4 regions of the Arthrobacter dokdonensis genome follow, and region 1 is predicted to be linked to each of the others. Evidence: riboswitches for the same ligand, from Rfam matches in the RefSeq annotation. Region 1 holds a riboswitch; each other region holds the start of a gene.
The links. Region 1 has a riboswitch for S-adenosylmethionine ahead of DMB86_RS07690 (bifunctional o-acetylhomoserine/o-acetylserine sulfhydrylase). Riboswitches for the same ligand answer to the same signal wherever they lie in the genome.

Region 1 (3,902 bases):
TGTCGGTGTCGATGACTTCACCGGGGCCGACCAAACCTTCCCACCAGCCGTCCTCCTCGGACTCCCCGCGGCTGACATGGGTGCTGCCCGTGAGTGCGTGCTGGATGAGGACGGCGTTGCTGCCGTCTTCATCCAACGTCCCCCAGGATTCGTAGGCCACCGTCACGGACGGCAGTCCGCCCCCGGCCTCCAGCGCCAGCGCGCCAATGTTCACCGAGCGCAGCACGCCGCCGCCCTGCCCGACGGCGCCGGACCAGGGGCTGCCGCCGGGGTTGGACGTGTCGGGGTCGGTGCCTGGGGTGAACACGGTATCCTCCGCCGCCGTCCTGTCCGCGGCACTCACGCTGATTTTGCTGCCCGGAACCCGGCTTCGAGATCGGCAATGATGTCCTCGACGCCTTCCAGGCCCACGGACAGGCGTACCAGGCCGGGGCGGACGCCGGCGGCCAGCCGCTGCTCTTCGCTCAGCTGGGCGTGCGTGGTTGACGCCGGATGGATCACCAGGGAGCGGACGTCGCCCAGGTTGGCCACGTGCGAGTGCAGCTCCAGGCCGTCCACGAAACGCCGCCCGGCCTCGAGCCCGCCCTTGATGTCGAAGGAGACGATGGCGCCCGTCCCGTTCGGGCCGTACTTGCGGCCGCGCTCAAACCATGGGCTGGACGGGATGCCGGCGTAGGCCACGGCGTCGACGTTCTCATTGGCTTCAAGCCAATTGGCCACCTTGACGGCGTTGGCGACGTGGCGTTCCACCCGCAGGCTCAGCGTCTCGATGCCCTGCGCGATGAGGAAGGCGTTGAAGGGGGAGATGGCGGAGCCGAGGTCGCGCAGCAGTTGCACGCGGGCCTTGAGGATGTAGGCCAGGTTGGCGCCGAGGGCGCTGCCCACGCCGAGGTCGCGGGCGTAGACCAGGCCGTTGTAGCTCTCATCCGGAGTGTTGAATCCCGGGAACCTGTCCGGGCTGGCGGCGAAGTCGAACCTGCCGCCGTCGACGATGATGCCGCCGATGGCGTTGCCGTGCCCGCCCAGGTACTTGGTGGCGGAATGGATCACGATGTCCGCGCCCCATTCCAGCGGGCGGATCAGGTACGGCGTGGCCAGGGTGTTGTCCACGATCAGCGGCACGCCGGCGTCGTGGGCGATGGCGCTGATGTTTTCCAGGTCCAGCACGTCCTGGCGCGGGTTCGAGACCGTCTCGCCGAAGAACGCCTTCGTGTTGGGCCGGACCGAGGAGCGCCATTCATCCAGGTTGTCCGGATCGGAGACAAACGTGACCTCGATGCCGAGCTTCTTCAGCGTGTGGGCCAGCAGGTTGAACGTGCCGCCGTAGATACTGGGGCTGGACACAATGTGGTCCCCGGCCTCCGCCAGGTTGAGGATGGCGAACGTGGTGGCGGCCTGCCCGGAAGCAAGGAGCAGGGCCCCCACCCCGCCTTCCAGGCTGGCGACGCGCTGTTCGACGGCGTCGGCGGTGGGGTTGCCGATGCGCGTGTAGATGGGCTCCAGTTCGGTGAGCGCGAACCGTGCGGCGGCGCTTTCCGTCGAGGGGAACACGAACGACGTCGTCTGGTAGATCGGCAGCGCCCGGGCGCCGGTGGCGGCATCCGGCTGCTGGCCGGCGTGGATCTGACGGGTTTCAAATGACCAAGCGTTGCTCACTTCGAGCTCCTTACACACTAGAGGCCGTCCACGTCCCGCGCCCCGGCGTCCGGGGACGCAGGGGGCGGGAGGGGAAGTTGCGGCCCGCGCTTGCACCGAGCCCGGTTGGCCCAGCGCCAGGTCTTCACCCGGGGCACCCCGCCGCGGTAAGGAGGGTTGCCGGCCAGCGAGCCGGGGCTTGTCGCTGGCACTCATGACCTGTTACCAGTGTGCGAGAGCGCTCCGCCGCGCCGCAACATTGTGACGGCTTTATGACCCTGGCCGAACATGTGCTGGACATTGGCGCCGAAAACTGGGCAGGGCCGAACAAGTGCCGTGCCGACCACCTGCAGCATCCTGTCCTTGGCGTCCCACGTCGGAGGAGTGCCGCGGCGGAGCGGACCCTGCGCTGTCCCGCCCTACCCGCGCTTGCCCAGTCCGGCCCGGCGCAGAGCCTCTGCCATGGCGGTGTCCGCCGCCGGTGCCGCCGGCCGGGCCTGGCCGGTCGACGGAGATCGGGTCTGGCCGGATCCATCCACCGGCCGGCCCTGCCGCCCCTGCCGGGCCTGGCGCGCCCCCTGGGCACCGCCCCGCGGCGAGTTACGCGCCGGTGTTCGGGAGCCGGCGTCGTCCGCGGGAGCATTTGTCGTGGACCCGGCTCTGGCTCCGGCCTTGGCGCCGGCGGCATTGGCCCCGTCGTCCAGGCGCAGGGTGAGCGAGATGCGCTTGCGTTCCGGCTCCACGTCCAGCACCTTCACGCGCACGACCTGGCCGGACTTGACCACGGTGTGCGGGTCGGAGACGAACGTGTTTCTCATGGCGGAGACGTGGACCAGCCCGTCCTGGTGCACGCCGATGTCCACGAAGGCGCCGAATGCGGCGACGTTGGAGACGGTGCCCTCCAGGATCATGCCCGGGCGCAAGTCGGTGATCTTCTCAATCCCCTCGCTGAACGTGGCGGTTTCAAAGCGCGGGCGGGGGTCGCGCCCCGGCTTTTGCAGCTCGGCGACGATGTCCGCCACGGTCGGCAGGCCGAAGGTTCCGTCCGTGAAGTCCTGGGGGTCGACGGCGGCCACGGCCGCCACGCCGCCGGAAATTTCCGCGGGCCCGGCACCGACGGCGGCCAGGATCCTGCGGGCCACGCCGTACGCCTCGGGGTGCACGCTGGAGGCATCCAGCGGCTCCGCTCCCCCGGTGATGCGCAGGAAGCCGGCACACTGTTCGTAGGCCTTGGGGCCCAGGCGGGCCACCTTGAGCAACTCGCGGCGCTTGCTGAACGGGCCGTTTTCGTTGCGGTGCGCCACAATGTTTTCGCTCAGCAGGGGCCCCACACCGGCCACCCGGGCCAGCAGCGCCGGGGACGCCGTGTTCAGGTCCACACCGACGGCGTTGACGCAGTCCTCGACCACGGCGTCCAACGAGCGCTCCAGCTTGGCCGGGGTGAGATCGTGCTGGTATTGGCCCACGCCGATGGACTTGGGATCGATCTTGACCAGTTCCGCGAGCGGGTCTTGCAGGCGGCGGGCAATCGAGACCGCGCCGCGCAGGGAGACGTCCATGCCGGGCAGTTCGGCGCCGGCCAGGGCGGAGGCGGAATAGACCGACGCACCGGCCTCGGAAACCACCAGCTTGGCGACCAAGCGATCCGGATGGGTCCTTTTGAGTTCCGCGAGGAGTTCGGCGGCGAGCTTGTCGGTTTCGCGGCTGGCCGTGCCGTTGCCGATGGCGATGAGTTCCACATGGTGCTTTTCCACCAGGGCAGCAAGCGTGGCCAGGGCCTCGTTCCAGCGCCTGGCCGGGGCGTGCGGGTAGATGGTGTCCGTGGCGGCCACCTTGCCGGTGCCGTCCACCACGGCCACCTTGGTGCCCGTGCGCAGGCCCGGGTCCAGGCCGAGCGTGGCCCTGTTGCCGGCGGGCGCGGCAAGCAGGACGTCGCGCAGGTTGGCGGCAAACACGCGCACCGATTCCTCCTCGGCGCTTTGGAACATCCGCACGCGCAGGTCCACGGACAGGCGGGTGAGGATGCGGGTGCGCCAGGCCAGGCGGGCGCCGGTCATGAGCCAGGTGTCGGCGGCCCGGCCGGCATCGGCAATGCCTAGGGAGTGCGCCACGGCGCTTTCATAGCGGGCGCGGGCCTGCGCCTGGGCGTCGGCGTCGCGGGTGTCCGCCTCCGAAAGGTCCAGTGTCAGCACGCCTTCCTTTTCGCCGCGCAGCAGCGCGAGCACCCGGTGGCTGGGCAGCGTGTGCGGCGGCTGGGAAAAGTCAAA
Region 2 (3,902 bases), 970 kb from region 1:
TTCGGTGGTGCTGGATCCCATGGGCATTCCGCAGGACTTCCTGGACGACGAGGCGGAGGGCGTGGCCACGGCGGACGTGACGCACAAGCGCATCGAGGAAGTGCGCGAATTCCTGCCGGTGCTGCGCAACCGGCGTTTTGAGAGCAATGCGGTGGTGGTTCCGGCCGGGTAGAAATATTCCATTGACGGCACGGTTCCCGGTGGTTAGTGTCAGGAATAAGGGCAGGAGGAAGCCATGAATGATTCCAGAATTTGGGCGGCGCTTGAGCCGCTGCACCCCTCGGCGTTGGAGGACATGCCGATGGACGGCACCTGGCTGAAACCCCCGTACCACAACGATCCTGCCGGGCGTGCCGTGGTGTGCAACGACGGCGACTTCCAGTTTGTCGTGGTCGATCGCAAGAAGGGGGCCGTGCTCTTTGTCTGCGAGGACGACGAGTCCCTTGTTGCCTCCAACCTGGACACGTTCGTCCAAATCGTGTCCGCGTGGGGCTCCATTGACAGCGACGCACCCGGCCCGGAGGACGACGAGGAGTTTTCCGCGGTCAGGAAGTCCTTCGAATCCCAGCTGAAGGTCCTGGACCCCCCGGCCGCCGGCCCCAACGAGTTCTGGTCCCTCTACACGGAGGAACTGACCAGCGACGACTACGTGGATTACGACGACCTGGACGACGACGAGGAAGATGAACGCGAGACCGACACCGGGGACAACGACCGCCCCGGCGCCGACGAGTCCTTCAGCGTCGCCTAGGTCCTTTCCAGAGTCGGCGTGAGGCTATTTCCGCGCCCTGCCCCAGCGCCTCCAGCTTGGCCGCCGCGATCTGCGGGTGGACGCGGCCGCCCAGGCCGCAGTCGGTGGATGCGATGACGGCCTCGCGGCCCACCACCGAGGCGAAGCGCTCGATACGGTCCGCCACGAGTTCCGGGTGTTCCACCACGTTCGTCGCATGGGAAACCACGCCGGGGATGATGGATTTGCCTTCCGGCAGCCTGGCGTCCTGCCAGATTTTCCATTCATGTTCGTGCCGGACATTGGCGGCCTCGAAGGAATAGGCGCCCGCTTGGATGGCGAGCACCTCGTCGAGAATGTCGGCGAAGGGGATGTCCGTGGTGTGTGGGCCGTGCCATGAGCCCCAGCACACGTGGAGGCGGATCTTGTCCTCGGGAAGTCCCCGGAGGGCGTAGTTGGTGGCCTCGACCCGCAGTTGGATGAACTTCTTGTAATCGGCGAGGGCCGGTTCCGGGTTGACCTGGTCCCAGCTCTCGGCCAGCGAGGGATCGTCGAGCTGGACCGTCAGGCCGGCGCCGATGATCGCCTTGTACTCCTCGCGCATGGCGTCCGCGCAGGCGTAGAGCAGTTCCTCGTCGGTGGCGTAATACTCGTTGGCCAGCCGGGCGCAGGAGCCGGGTGACAACGCTGCCATGAACCCCTCCGTCAGGCCGGCGGAGGCAAGTCCCTTGCCCAGGTTGGCAACGTCGGAGGCGACCTGTGCGTGTCCCGTGTAGGTCAGCGGTCCGACAATCTTCGGCTGCGTCGTGGCCTTGCGATGGGCCAGGATGCCGGAGGCCGGGTCGCTGTAGGCCTCGTTGAATTTCTGTCGGTCTCGACGGTCCGGAAAGGAAGTCAGCACCACGTTGCCGGGCGTGGATCGGTGCGCTTCGTCGTCGGCCCAACGGTCCACGGTGGTTGCCTCCAGCCCACCGAGGCGGCCGAACGAGTAGTTCCACCAGGCGCCGTAGTCGACGGCGTTGGACATGGTGTGGCCGTACTCGCCGTCATTGGGAATGTCGATGCCGGCGGCCTGCTGCCGGGCAACGATGTCCACCACGGAATCCGCAAGCAGGGCTTGGTATTCGTCGGTGTCGCCGCCGGCCTCCCGTTCGGCGTTGGCGGCCAGCAGGGCAGGGGTGCGGGGCAGCGAGCCGGCGTGGGTGGTGCGGATGTGGTCGGTGTTTAAAGCCACGAATGGATTCCTTCCATCGTTTCTGGCGGTAGCACCGGTCCCCGACGCTGCCGAACACTGTTCAGGCACGGCCAAGGAGGGTTGCTGCGGCGTCGCTGAGCCAGATCTCTCGGCCGCTCGGGATGGTCACGCCCATTGTGCCCTCGGGCCGGGCTCCACGCCAAATCATTGCGCCGCGTTGCGCCGCATTGCGACGAGGACTTCCGCGGACGGGCCGTACCTGCCCCTGCCACGGCCGTGCCTGAGGCCAATCCTCCGGTCGGGCACATAAAATTGGCTCCATGAGCCATGTCAACGATCCCGCGGTCATCCACCGCCTGCTGACCACGCCCGCCCGCTGGGCGGTGGTCGGGCTGTCCAACAACCCGCTGCGGGCGGCGGTGGGTGTGTCGTTGTTCCTGCAGCAGCACCTGGGACAGGAAATCATTCCGGTCAACCTGTCGGGCGACGACGTCCACGGGGTCAAGGGCTACAGGACCCTCGCCGAGATTCCAGGAGCAATTGACGTCGTCGACTGTTTTGTGAACTCCACCAAGGTGGGCGCGGTGGTGGACCAGGCCATCGCCGTCGGCGCCAAGGCGGTCTGGCTGCAAGTGGGGGTCGTCGACGAGGCCGCGGCACAGCGGGCGGCCGACGCCGGCCTGGACGTGGTCATGGACACCTGCCCCAAAATACAGGCCGCCGCCATCGGCCTGTAAGTTCAACCCCAAAGGCCGACATGCCCCGCCATATGCGCACCATCCCGAACACGGCCCGCTGGATTACGCTCGCCGTGGTGGTGGTGCTCGCCGCGCTCGCCGTGGGCGTCCTGCGCGTTGCCGCCGGAACCACGACGCCGGCCGGCACCTCCGCGACCACCGCGCCGACGGCACCGTCCTGGACCACGACGGCGGCCGGGGCCGTGAGCGCAACGCAGGCTCCGGCGTCGTCCGCGCCCTCAGCCCTGGATCCGACGACGGGGCGGCACAGCACCTTGGGCGGGCTGGTGCCGGACTATACGCTGCCGCCCATTGAGGACGGCATGGTCCCGGTCATCACCAAGATCCCCACGCAACAAAAGGTGGTGTTCCTGACCATTGACGACGGGGCGGTGAAGCGGGCATCCGACCTGGCGCTGCTGGAGCGGAACGGCATCAAGGCGTCGCTGTTTTTGGCGCACACCTTCATTGCCGGGCACGCGGGCTTCTACCAGGCCTATCTCGACGCCGGATACCTCATCGAGGACCACACGATGACCCACAACCTGGGCTTCATCAACCTCCCGTACCCGCAGGTCAAGGCCGAGATCTGCGGCATGGCGGACTATGAGGAAAAGTACTTCGGCCGGCGTCCCGTCCTCTTCCGTCCACCGGGAGGCCCGTACACGCAGGCCGTGCGCAGGGCCGCCGCGGAGTGCGGCATGAAAGCGATTGTGGACTGGGAGGCGAAGGCCAACGCGCGGTCCATGCAGTACCAGGTGGGCCAGGCACTGCGCCCGGGGGACATCGTACTGATGCACTTCCGGCCAGAATTGCCCGCGGACCTGGCGGCGTTCATCAGGGCGCAGAAGGCGGCCGGGCTGAAGGTTGTGCTGCTGGAGGACTACCTGGGCGTGAAGTAAGGCAGACTGTTCAGCTGGCAAAGGCCGCCGTACGGCGACCGGACAAGGAGCATGGAGCATGGATGATTCCCCGGTGGATGCGGCCGAAGTCATGACCGAGCAGCGGGCGCTGGCGCAGCTGCCCGTGGTGCTGGCGCTGGCGGAGGCCGGCAAATTGCGGGTCAGCGCTGCGACGCGCAAGCCGTCTGCAGCCACCGTGAAGCTGCTGGCCGAGAACCTCCCTGGCGGCGACTTTTATGCCAGTGAAGCCATCTCGGCTTTCGCCTGGCCGCTGCTTCTTCAGGCGGGAGGACTCGCCGACGGGCCGCGCATGCAGCTCACGCCCCGCGGAAGGGCTG
Region 3 (3,902 bases), 470 kb from region 1:
GGACGCCGTCGAGCATGCCAAGGCGGCGCCAACGCCCAACCCGGACGAGGCCCGCAAGTACGTCTTTGTGGAAGGGAGAATCTCATGAGCCAGGCAACTGCGGCGGCCGCGCACCGGCCGCTGCCCCGGGAACCCGAACCGGGCACGCGGCGGCTGAACACGGCCAAGGCCATCCAGGAGGCCATCGCCTCGCAGATGGCGGCGGACCCGTCGGTGTTTGTCATGGGCGAGGACGTGGGCGCGTACGGCGGCATCTTCTCCTCCACCACGGGGCTGCTGGAGCGGTTCGGCCCGGAGCGCGTCCTGGACACCCCGATCTCGGAGTCGGCGTTCATCGGGCTGGGCATCGGCGCGGCGGTGGAGGGCATGCGGCCCGTCGTGGAGCTCATGTTCGTGGACTTCTTTGGCGTGTGCATGGACCAGATCTACAACCACATGGCCAAGATCCACTACGAGTCCGGCGGCCACGTCCGCGTGCCCATGGTGCTCATGACGGCCGTGGGCGGCGGCTATTCGGACGGCGCCCAGCACTCGCAGACGCTGTGGGGGACGTTTGCGCACCTGCCCGGCATGAAGGTGGTGGTCCCGTCCAACCCGTACGACGCCAAGGGGCTCATGACGGCGGCGATCCGCTCCGATGACCCGGTCGTGTACATGTTCCACAAGGGCGTCATGGGGCTGGCCTGGATGGCCAAGAACCAGCGCTCGATCGGCGCCGTGCCGGAGGGGGACTACGTGGTGCCGATCGGCAAGGCCAGGGTGGCCCGCGAAGGCGCCGACGTGAGCATTGTGACGCTGTCACTGTCCGTGCACCACAGCTTGGACGTGGCCGAGAAGCTGGCGCCGGAGGGCATCAGCGTGGAGGTGCTGGACCTGCGCTCGCTTGTCCCGCTGGACCGGGGTGCCGTGATTGCGACGGCAGCCAAGACCGGACGGGTCATCGTGGTGGATGAGGACTACCGCTCGTTCGGGCTCTCCGGGGAGATCGCGGCCACCATCACCGAGCACGACCCGTCGCTGCTGAAGTCGTTCAGCCGCGTGTGCGTGCCGGACGTTCCCATTCCGTACGCCCGGGAACTGGAATATGCTGTGTTGCCAACGTCCGCGCGCATCGAGGCCGCGGTGAGAAAGGCGGTGGCCGCGTGACTGATGTCCTGTTTCCGATGATGACCGGCGACGCGTCCGAGCCCGGCGTGGTGTCCACCTGGTACGTGGCCGACGGCGACCCCGTCAAGGACAGGCACCTGCTCGCCGAGGTGTCCATCGACAAGGTCGACGCCGAAATCTACGCGCCCCTGGCCGGCACCGTCCGGCTCCGGGTCCAGGAGGGCGACGAGGTGGCCCAGGGTGCCGTGATCGCCGTCATCGAATGAGGATCTTCACCGCATGTGGGCCGGTCCGGTGATTACCGGACCGGCCTCGCGCCAGACACGGATTGGCCGGTCGGCCGGCGCGGAGTCTACTTTAAGGACCCGCCAGGGCACGGCTTCGAGCTGATCACCCGGCCGTATTTCCAGACGCCAGCGACTGGTGGCCGAGCCAGCTAGTGTGCCGCGAGGCGGAAGCCGAGGCGCCGGCCCGCCCGCACACCCGTCTGTGCGACGGTCACCACCAGGGTGCCGATTTCGGGGATCCACTGGGCCGGCCGGACGGCCTCCGTGAGAGCGTTGACCAGTTCGGCCGGTTCGGCGGACCAGTATTGGCGGTGCCCGCCCGGGGTGAAAAACGTGACGGATCCGAGGTTGATGTCCACGGCGGGCAGGACGGGGATGCCTTCGGGGCGCTTGGCCTGCTGTGTGCGGACGGTGCGGTTGGCCTGCTGTGTGCGGACGGGGCGGTTGACGGCAGTAATGGTCATGTCATGGCCTTTGCGTGTGCTCTTGCCCGCACCGGTTGGCGTCGGGCCGCTTCCTCATCCGAACCACCCTGTGAACATGGGGTTGGTGCGCGGCCAGTCGGAGCTTGGCGCCGCATCTCTTGAAGCTGGCACCACTCTACCGCCAAAAAGTACGACGGCGGGTGGCGGCGTAATAAATTACGTCACCACCCGCCCCACTTCCAACTCCCCACGCCCAGGCCAGACCGCCGATGATGGCCACGGGCAGCCCGCCCACCAGGATGTCGTAGGCGATGGTCAGCGCGAAGACCACGTCGCTGACCACGATGGAGATCAGCTGGCGGTGAACACGCGCTGCCAGATGTCCTGGCCGATCAGCAGGCCCAGGGTGTAGATGGCAAGGTAGGTGATGATGGTCTGCGGGCCGATCCCGTTCCATTGGAAGAAGCTGGCTCCACCCGGAACTGGATGCCGGACAGGCCGCCGACGGCCTTCCACGCGAACGGGAGCATGAGCAGGAAGACGCCCACGGTCTTGATGACGAACTGCACCTGGTCGGCGAGCGTGATGGACCACATGCCGCCGATGGTTGAGTAGACCAGCACGATGGCGCCGCCCACCGCAATGGCGAGCCACCGGTCCCAGCCGGACAGGACCACAAAAATTGTGGCATGGGCGCCCGAAGAGGTGGCCGAGATCAGGACAGTCTAGGCCAGCATGACGATGCCGGACATCGTGGTGGTTTTCTGGCCGTACCGCAGGCTGAGCATCTGGGAAACGGTGTAGATCTTCAGGCGCAGGATGGTGCCGGCGAAGAGGAGGCTCAGCAGCAGCATGCCTATGGCAACGTTAAAGGTCATGAAGGTGCTCCAGAGTGGCTGCGGATCCGCGAAATAAAATTGCCCAAGAGGCAACATCCGTTGTCCATTAGGCTAAACTGTGATGGACGCGACAGTCAAAGTGACCCTGCCCGTGGGAGGGCCACGGTGGGTGCGCGTAGCCCGGACCCCTTAGGAGCACACATGAAGGCACTGCCCGTTGAACCCAGCTCTGCCCCGGTGGCCATCGGCTCACGGATCCGTGCCGCCCGTCAGTCACAGCGGCTCACGATTGAGCATGTGGCCGACGCGACCGGGCTGACCAAGGGGTTCCTGAGCCGCGTGGAGCGTGACCTCACCTCTCCCAGTGTCGCGTCCCTCGTGACACTGTGCCAAGTCCTGTCCATTTCCATCGGCGAGCTTTTTGCCGCCCCCGAGACGCACCTGACGCGCCGCGGTGAGGGCCCGCGCATCTCGCTGGGGGGCGAGGGCATCGTGGAACGGCTGCTCACCGCCCGCTCGGAGCGCCGCCTGCAAATCCTTGGCACCACCATCGAACCGTTTGGCCGCGGCGAATCCGAGCTGTACGCCGTCGACTGTGACGTTGACGTGCTGCACATCGTCAGCGGCGAGCTGACGCTGATCATGACCCAGGAATCGTACGACCTGCAGGCCGGGGACACGCTCTCCTTCCCCGGCCGGGAGCCGCATTCCTGGGAGAACCGCTCCGCCGCCCCCGTGGAGGCCCTGTTCATCCTGGTCCCCGCCGCCTCCGGATCGGGCTACTGACGCCCACGAGCCGCCAAGCGGATACCTAAGTTCCCACCGGCCCGTTCACGGCAAATTCAAAGCCAGCACGTTGATCCTTGAAGACAGGACACAACGCCAAACTTGGACTTTGAGAGCGAGGGCCCGTCATGGCACGAACAGCCGACGGCAGGAAAATCGCCCAGACGGTCACGTCCGTGGTGGCCATGGGCGCACTGGGGACGGCGGCACTGGGCAGCGTTGCATTGGATGGCACCATCAACGCCGCCAACGCAGCCAAGGCCGCAACGACCCAAAACAGCGGCACCACGACGCCGGACCCGTCCTCGGACTCAGGTTCCTCACCGGACTCCGGCTCACAGTCCGGCTCCTCCTCCGGCACCCAGCTGCTGCCCGGCAACGGAAGCGCCAGCCACTCCCGGTCGGCGGGATCCTGACGTGGCGCCGGATGACGCCACGGCCCGCCGGTCCTGGCAGGT
Region 4 (3,902 bases), 1.5 Mb from region 1:
CGACGCGGCGGTTGACGGCCTCCTGCATTTCCCGGCGGCGGCGCGACAGCCGGAAGTTGCCGAACATAAGGAACAGGATCAGGCCAATGTACGGCAGAAAGAAGATGCACAGCAGCCAGGCCATGGCAGTGGTGGGGCGGCGGTTGCCGGGAATGATGCCGAGCACGGCAATGCGGATGCACATGTCCGCCAGCAGCAGCAGGGCCGAGAGCCATGCGGGTCCGTTGGGCAGGCTGAACGCTGTCCAGATCAAGCGGTGCCTCCTCAGGTGGCGCCATGTGCGCGTCAAGTGACCTTACTTAGCCTACCGGCTGGCATGGCCAACGCCGGGGGCGGAAAATTCACCGTTGCCCCGGACAAACGCAGACGGATCGCCGGGCCTGACGGGCATTGCCCGCTCCTTCACCTTCGACCGGTACCGGTGGCGCCGCGCTAGACCCGACGGACGCCCAAAGCACGGGCACTAAGCTCGATCCATGACTGTTTTGGTGTTTTTGGACCCCGCACACCCGTCCGGCCGCCTCGTCGACGCCGGCGTTCCGGCCCTCCTGGCCACCGACCAGGGCGTCACCCGCGGCGACGGCATTTTTGAAACCCTGCTGGCCGTCAACGGCGAACCCCGCAAGGTGCAGGCCCACCTGCACCGGCTGGCCACCTCCGCACAGTCGATGGGGCTGGAGGTCCCCGAAGCCGCCGTCTGGCTACGGGCCATCGCGACGGCGGTCGCGGCCTTCTCCGAGGCCTCTCCCCAGGTCCCGGACGAGCACGGCAACACCAACGTTGTCATCAAGCTCATCGCCACCCGCGGGCCCGAGGGCGCGGACACCCCCACCGCCTGGGTGCAGGCCACCGCCGTTTCCCCGGCACTGGCCGAACAGCGCGCCCGGGGCCTGGACGTGATCCTGCTGGACCGCGGCTATGACAGCACCGTGGCGCACCGGGCGCCGTGGCTGCTGCTGGGGGCCAAGACGCTTTCCTACGCCGTTAACATGGCGGCCCTGCGCCACGCCCACGCCCAGGGCGCGGATGACGTGATCTTCACCAGCAGCGACGGACACGTGCTGGAGGGGCCGACGTCGTCCGTCCTCCTGGCCCACGTGACGGACGACGGCGGCGCTCCCGTCAAGCGGCTCATCACCCCCAACCTGGACAGCGGCATTTTGCCCGGCACCACCCAGGGCGCCCTGTTTGCCGCGGCGAGGGAAGCCGGCTGGGAGCTGGGCTACGGCCCCCTGGTGCCGGCGGACCTGCTGGACGCCGATGCCGTCTGGCTCGTGTCCAGCATCAGGCTGCTCGCGCCGGTCAACAGCATCGATGGCACGGAGATTGGCGCCTCGGACGTCCGCGCGCGGCTGACTGCCGAACTCAGCGCGCTGCTGGCCCGCACGCCCTAGGCTACAGGCGCACGGCCGGGCGGAGGGGGCGGGCGCACGGCCGGGCGGACGGGGCTGCCCCTGCCGGCCGTCCTTTTGCTGGAAAAGTCATGCAGCGCCACATTTCCCCGGCCCCATGGGCCGTGCCCGCCAGCCATGTGTTACTTTTCTTGTGAGTAACGAGTGCCAGCGCCAAGCCCTGACTTGCTGGACGGCAACCCTCTGTGTCGGCGGGGTGCCTCAGGTGACTACTCGGCAAACCCTGCCAAACCAACGGCTGCGGCTTGCAAGCGCGAACTGCCCCGCGGTGTGCCGGTTGCCACGGCCCCTCCACCGCCCGGTACCCGCTTGCAGCGGCCGCCGCCTGCACTGAGGAGTACACATGAGCGTTGAAGAAGCCCCGCTGCCCTACCGGCTGATCACCGGCCCGGACGACAGCTCGTTTTGTGAGCGGATCTCCGCCGCGCTGGCGGAAGGCTACATCCTGCACGGCGGCCCCGCCGTGACGTTCAACGGCACGTCCGTGATCTGTGCCCAGGCCGTCATCCTCCCGCACGCCGTGGCCTCCTCGGACGCCGCCGTCGCCCACGCCGTCTCACGGCTGGAAGACCCCGAAGAGTTCGACGGCGAGGGCATCGCGTGAGCTACGCCGGCGATGTGGCGCCCGCCCAGGCCTGGGCCAAGGTGGCCGCCGGCGCCGTTTTGGTGGACGTGCGCACCGACGGCGAATGGGCCCACATTGGCGTGCCGGACGTCTCCGCCCTGGACGCGGAGGCCGTCTTCATCCAGTGGAACCTTGCCTCGGGCGAGCCGAACCCTGCCTTTGTGTCCGAGCTGCGGGCAGCCGTGCCCACCGACCGGGAACTGGTGGTGCTGTGCCGTTCCGGAGCCCGGTCCGTTGCCGCCGCGCAGGCCGCCACTGCCGCCGGATACACGGCGTTCAATGTGCTCGAGGGCTTTGAGGGCGTGCCCGACGGCTACGGCGACCGCGTCGTCAACGGCTGGAAGAACCGCAGCCTGCCCTGGAAGTAGGCACGTCCCACGCCGGTGACCCCGGCACCACCTGCCAAAGCTAAGGAACACACGCACTTGAGTAACTTTAACGACCACGCCGCCAGCTGGGCGGAAGACACCCAGGCGGTCCGCGGCGGGCTGGACCGGACCAACTTCCAGGAGACCTCCGAGGCCCTCTTCCTGAACTCCGGCTTCGTCTACGAATCCGCCGAGCACGCCGAGCAGTCGTTCACCGGCGAGGTGGACCGCTTCGTGTATTCGCGCTACGGCAACCCGTCCGTGGCCACGTTCCAGGAGCGGCTGCGCCTGCTTGAGGGCAAGGAGGCGTGCTTTGCGACGGCGTCCGGCATGTCCGCCGTCTTCACGGCCCTGGGTGCCCTGCTGGGGGCCGGTGACCGCGTGGTGGCCTCGCGCTCCCTGTTTGGCTCCTGCTTTGTGATCCTGAACGAGCTGCTCCCCCGCTGGGGCGTGGAGACCGTGTTTGTGGACGGACCGGACCTGGACCAGTGGCGGTCGGCTTTGTCCGTGCCGACCACCGCCGTGTTCTTTGAGTCGCCGTCGAACCCGATGCAGGAAATTGTGGACATCGCCGCCGTCTGCGAACTGGCCCACGCCGCCGGCGCCAAAGTGGTCGCGGACAACGTCTTCGCCACGCCCCTGCTCCAGCGCTGCGGCGACTTTGGCGCGGACATCGTGGTGTACTCGGGCACCAAGCACATTGACGGGCAGGGCCGCGTGTTGGGCGGCGCCATCCTGGGCACCAAGGAGTTCATTGACGGGCCCGTGAAGAACCTGATGCGGCACACCGGCCCGGCACTGTCCGCGTTCAACGCGTGGGTGCTGACCAAGGGGCTGGAAACCATGGGCCTGCGCGTGAATGCGTCGTGCGCCAGCGCCCTGGCCCTGGGCGAGTTCCTGGAGGCGCAGCCTCAGATCAGTTGGGTCAAGTACCCGTTGCTGCCATCGCACCCCCAATATGACCTGGCCAGGAAGCAGATGAAGGCCGGCGGCACCGTGCTGACGTTCGAACTGGCCGAACCGGTCTCCGGCACCCGGAAGGACGCCGCGTTTAAGCTGCTGAACGCCCTCGCGATCATCGACATCTCCAACAACCTGGGCGACACCAAGTCGCTGATCACGCACCCGGCCACCACCACGCACCGGGCCATGGGGCCCGAGGGCCGTGCCGCCATCGGCCTGTCCGACGGCGTCCTGCGCCTCTCCGTGGGCCTGGAGGATCTGGGCGACCTGAAGAAGGACCTGGAACAGGCGCTCGCCGCCATCTGAAACGCGGGCCGTTGAGGTTGGAGATCACCACCGATCGGGCCGTTGAGGTTGGAGATCACCACCGATCCGGCCGTTGAGGTTGGAGATCACGACGCCTCTGAGGGACGAAGAGGCGTCGTGATCTCCAACCTCAACGGGTACGACGGCGGCCGGTGACCTTTCGACTCAAAAGGTCACCGTCCGCCGTCGTACTTTGGGACTTAGTCCTGGAAGTACTCGATCTCGGCG

Region 2: it holds a riboswitch for S-adenosylmethionine, as region 1 does, so the genes downstream of both, DMB86_RS03590 (cobalamin-independent methionine synthase II family protein) here and DMB86_RS07690 (bifunctional o-acetylhomoserine/o-acetylserine sulfhydrylase) in region 1, are expected to answer to the same signal.
Region 3: it holds a riboswitch for S-adenosylmethionine, as region 1 does, so the genes downstream of both, DMB86_RS05670 (hypothetical protein) here and DMB86_RS07690 (bifunctional o-acetylhomoserine/o-acetylserine sulfhydrylase) in region 1, are expected to answer to the same signal.
Region 4: it holds a riboswitch for S-adenosylmethionine, as region 1 does, so the genes downstream of both, DMB86_RS01260 (DUF1737 domain-containing protein) here and DMB86_RS07690 (bifunctional o-acetylhomoserine/o-acetylserine sulfhydrylase) in region 1, are expected to answer to the same signal.

The regions. Positions count from the first base shown of each region.
Region 1 covers NZ_CP029642.1:1,748,954-1,752,855, reverse strand. The annotation lists gene metX (homoserine O-acetyltransferase MetX) at 1-226, opposite strand, end outside; gene DMB86_RS07690 (bifunctional o-acetylhomoserine/o-acetylserine sulfhydrylase) at 340-1,656, opposite strand; SAM riboswitch class IV at 1,738-1,855, opposite strand; gene DMB86_RS07685 (Tex family protein) at 2,055-3,902, opposite strand, start outside.
Region 2 covers NZ_CP029642.1:782,476-786,377, forward strand. The annotation lists gene DMB86_RS03580 (carbon-nitrogen hydrolase family protein) at 1-172, shown strand, start outside; gene DMB86_RS03585 (SUKH-4 family immunity protein) at 236-751, shown strand; gene DMB86_RS03590 (cobalamin-independent methionine synthase II family protein) at 738-1,964, opposite strand; SAM riboswitch class I at 1,975-2,093, opposite strand; gene DMB86_RS03595 (CoA-binding protein) at 2,246-2,662, shown strand; gene DMB86_RS03600 (polysaccharide deacetylase family protein) at 2,683-3,564, shown strand; gene DMB86_RS03605 (hypothetical protein) at 3,623-3,902, shown strand, end outside.
Region 3 covers NZ_CP029642.1:1,278,461-1,282,362, forward strand. The annotation lists gene DMB86_RS05655 (thiamine pyrophosphate-dependent dehydrogenase E1 component subunit alpha) at 1-88, shown strand, start outside; gene DMB86_RS05660 (alpha-ketoacid dehydrogenase subunit beta) at 85-1,146, shown strand; gene DMB86_RS05665 (biotin/lipoyl-containing protein) at 1,143-1,373, shown strand; gene DMB86_RS05670 (hypothetical protein) at 1,544-1,858, opposite strand; SAM riboswitch class IV at 1,872-1,983, opposite strand; gene DMB86_RS20510 (hypothetical protein) at 1,995-2,162, opposite strand; partial or broken gene DMB86_RS05675 (sodium:solute symporter family transporter) at 2,177-2,685, opposite strand; gene DMB86_RS05680 (cupin domain-containing protein) at 2,860-3,444, shown strand; gene DMB86_RS20515 (hypothetical protein) at 3,573-3,860, shown strand; gene DMB86_RS05690 (FAD:protein FMN transferase) at 3,862-3,902, shown strand, end outside.
Region 4 covers NZ_CP029642.1:273,579-277,480, forward strand. The annotation lists gene cls (cardiolipin synthase) at 1-250, opposite strand, end outside; gene DMB86_RS01255 (aminodeoxychorismate lyase) at 477-1,394, shown strand; SAM riboswitch class IV at 1,549-1,672, shown strand; gene DMB86_RS01260 (DUF1737 domain-containing protein) at 1,756-2,016, shown strand; gene DMB86_RS01265 (rhodanese-like domain-containing protein) at 2,013-2,405, shown strand; gene DMB86_RS01270 (O-succinylhomoserine sulfhydrylase) at 2,463-3,674, shown strand; gene DMB86_RS01275 (UDP-N-acetylglucosamine 1-carboxyvinyltransferase) at 3,875-3,902, opposite strand, start outside.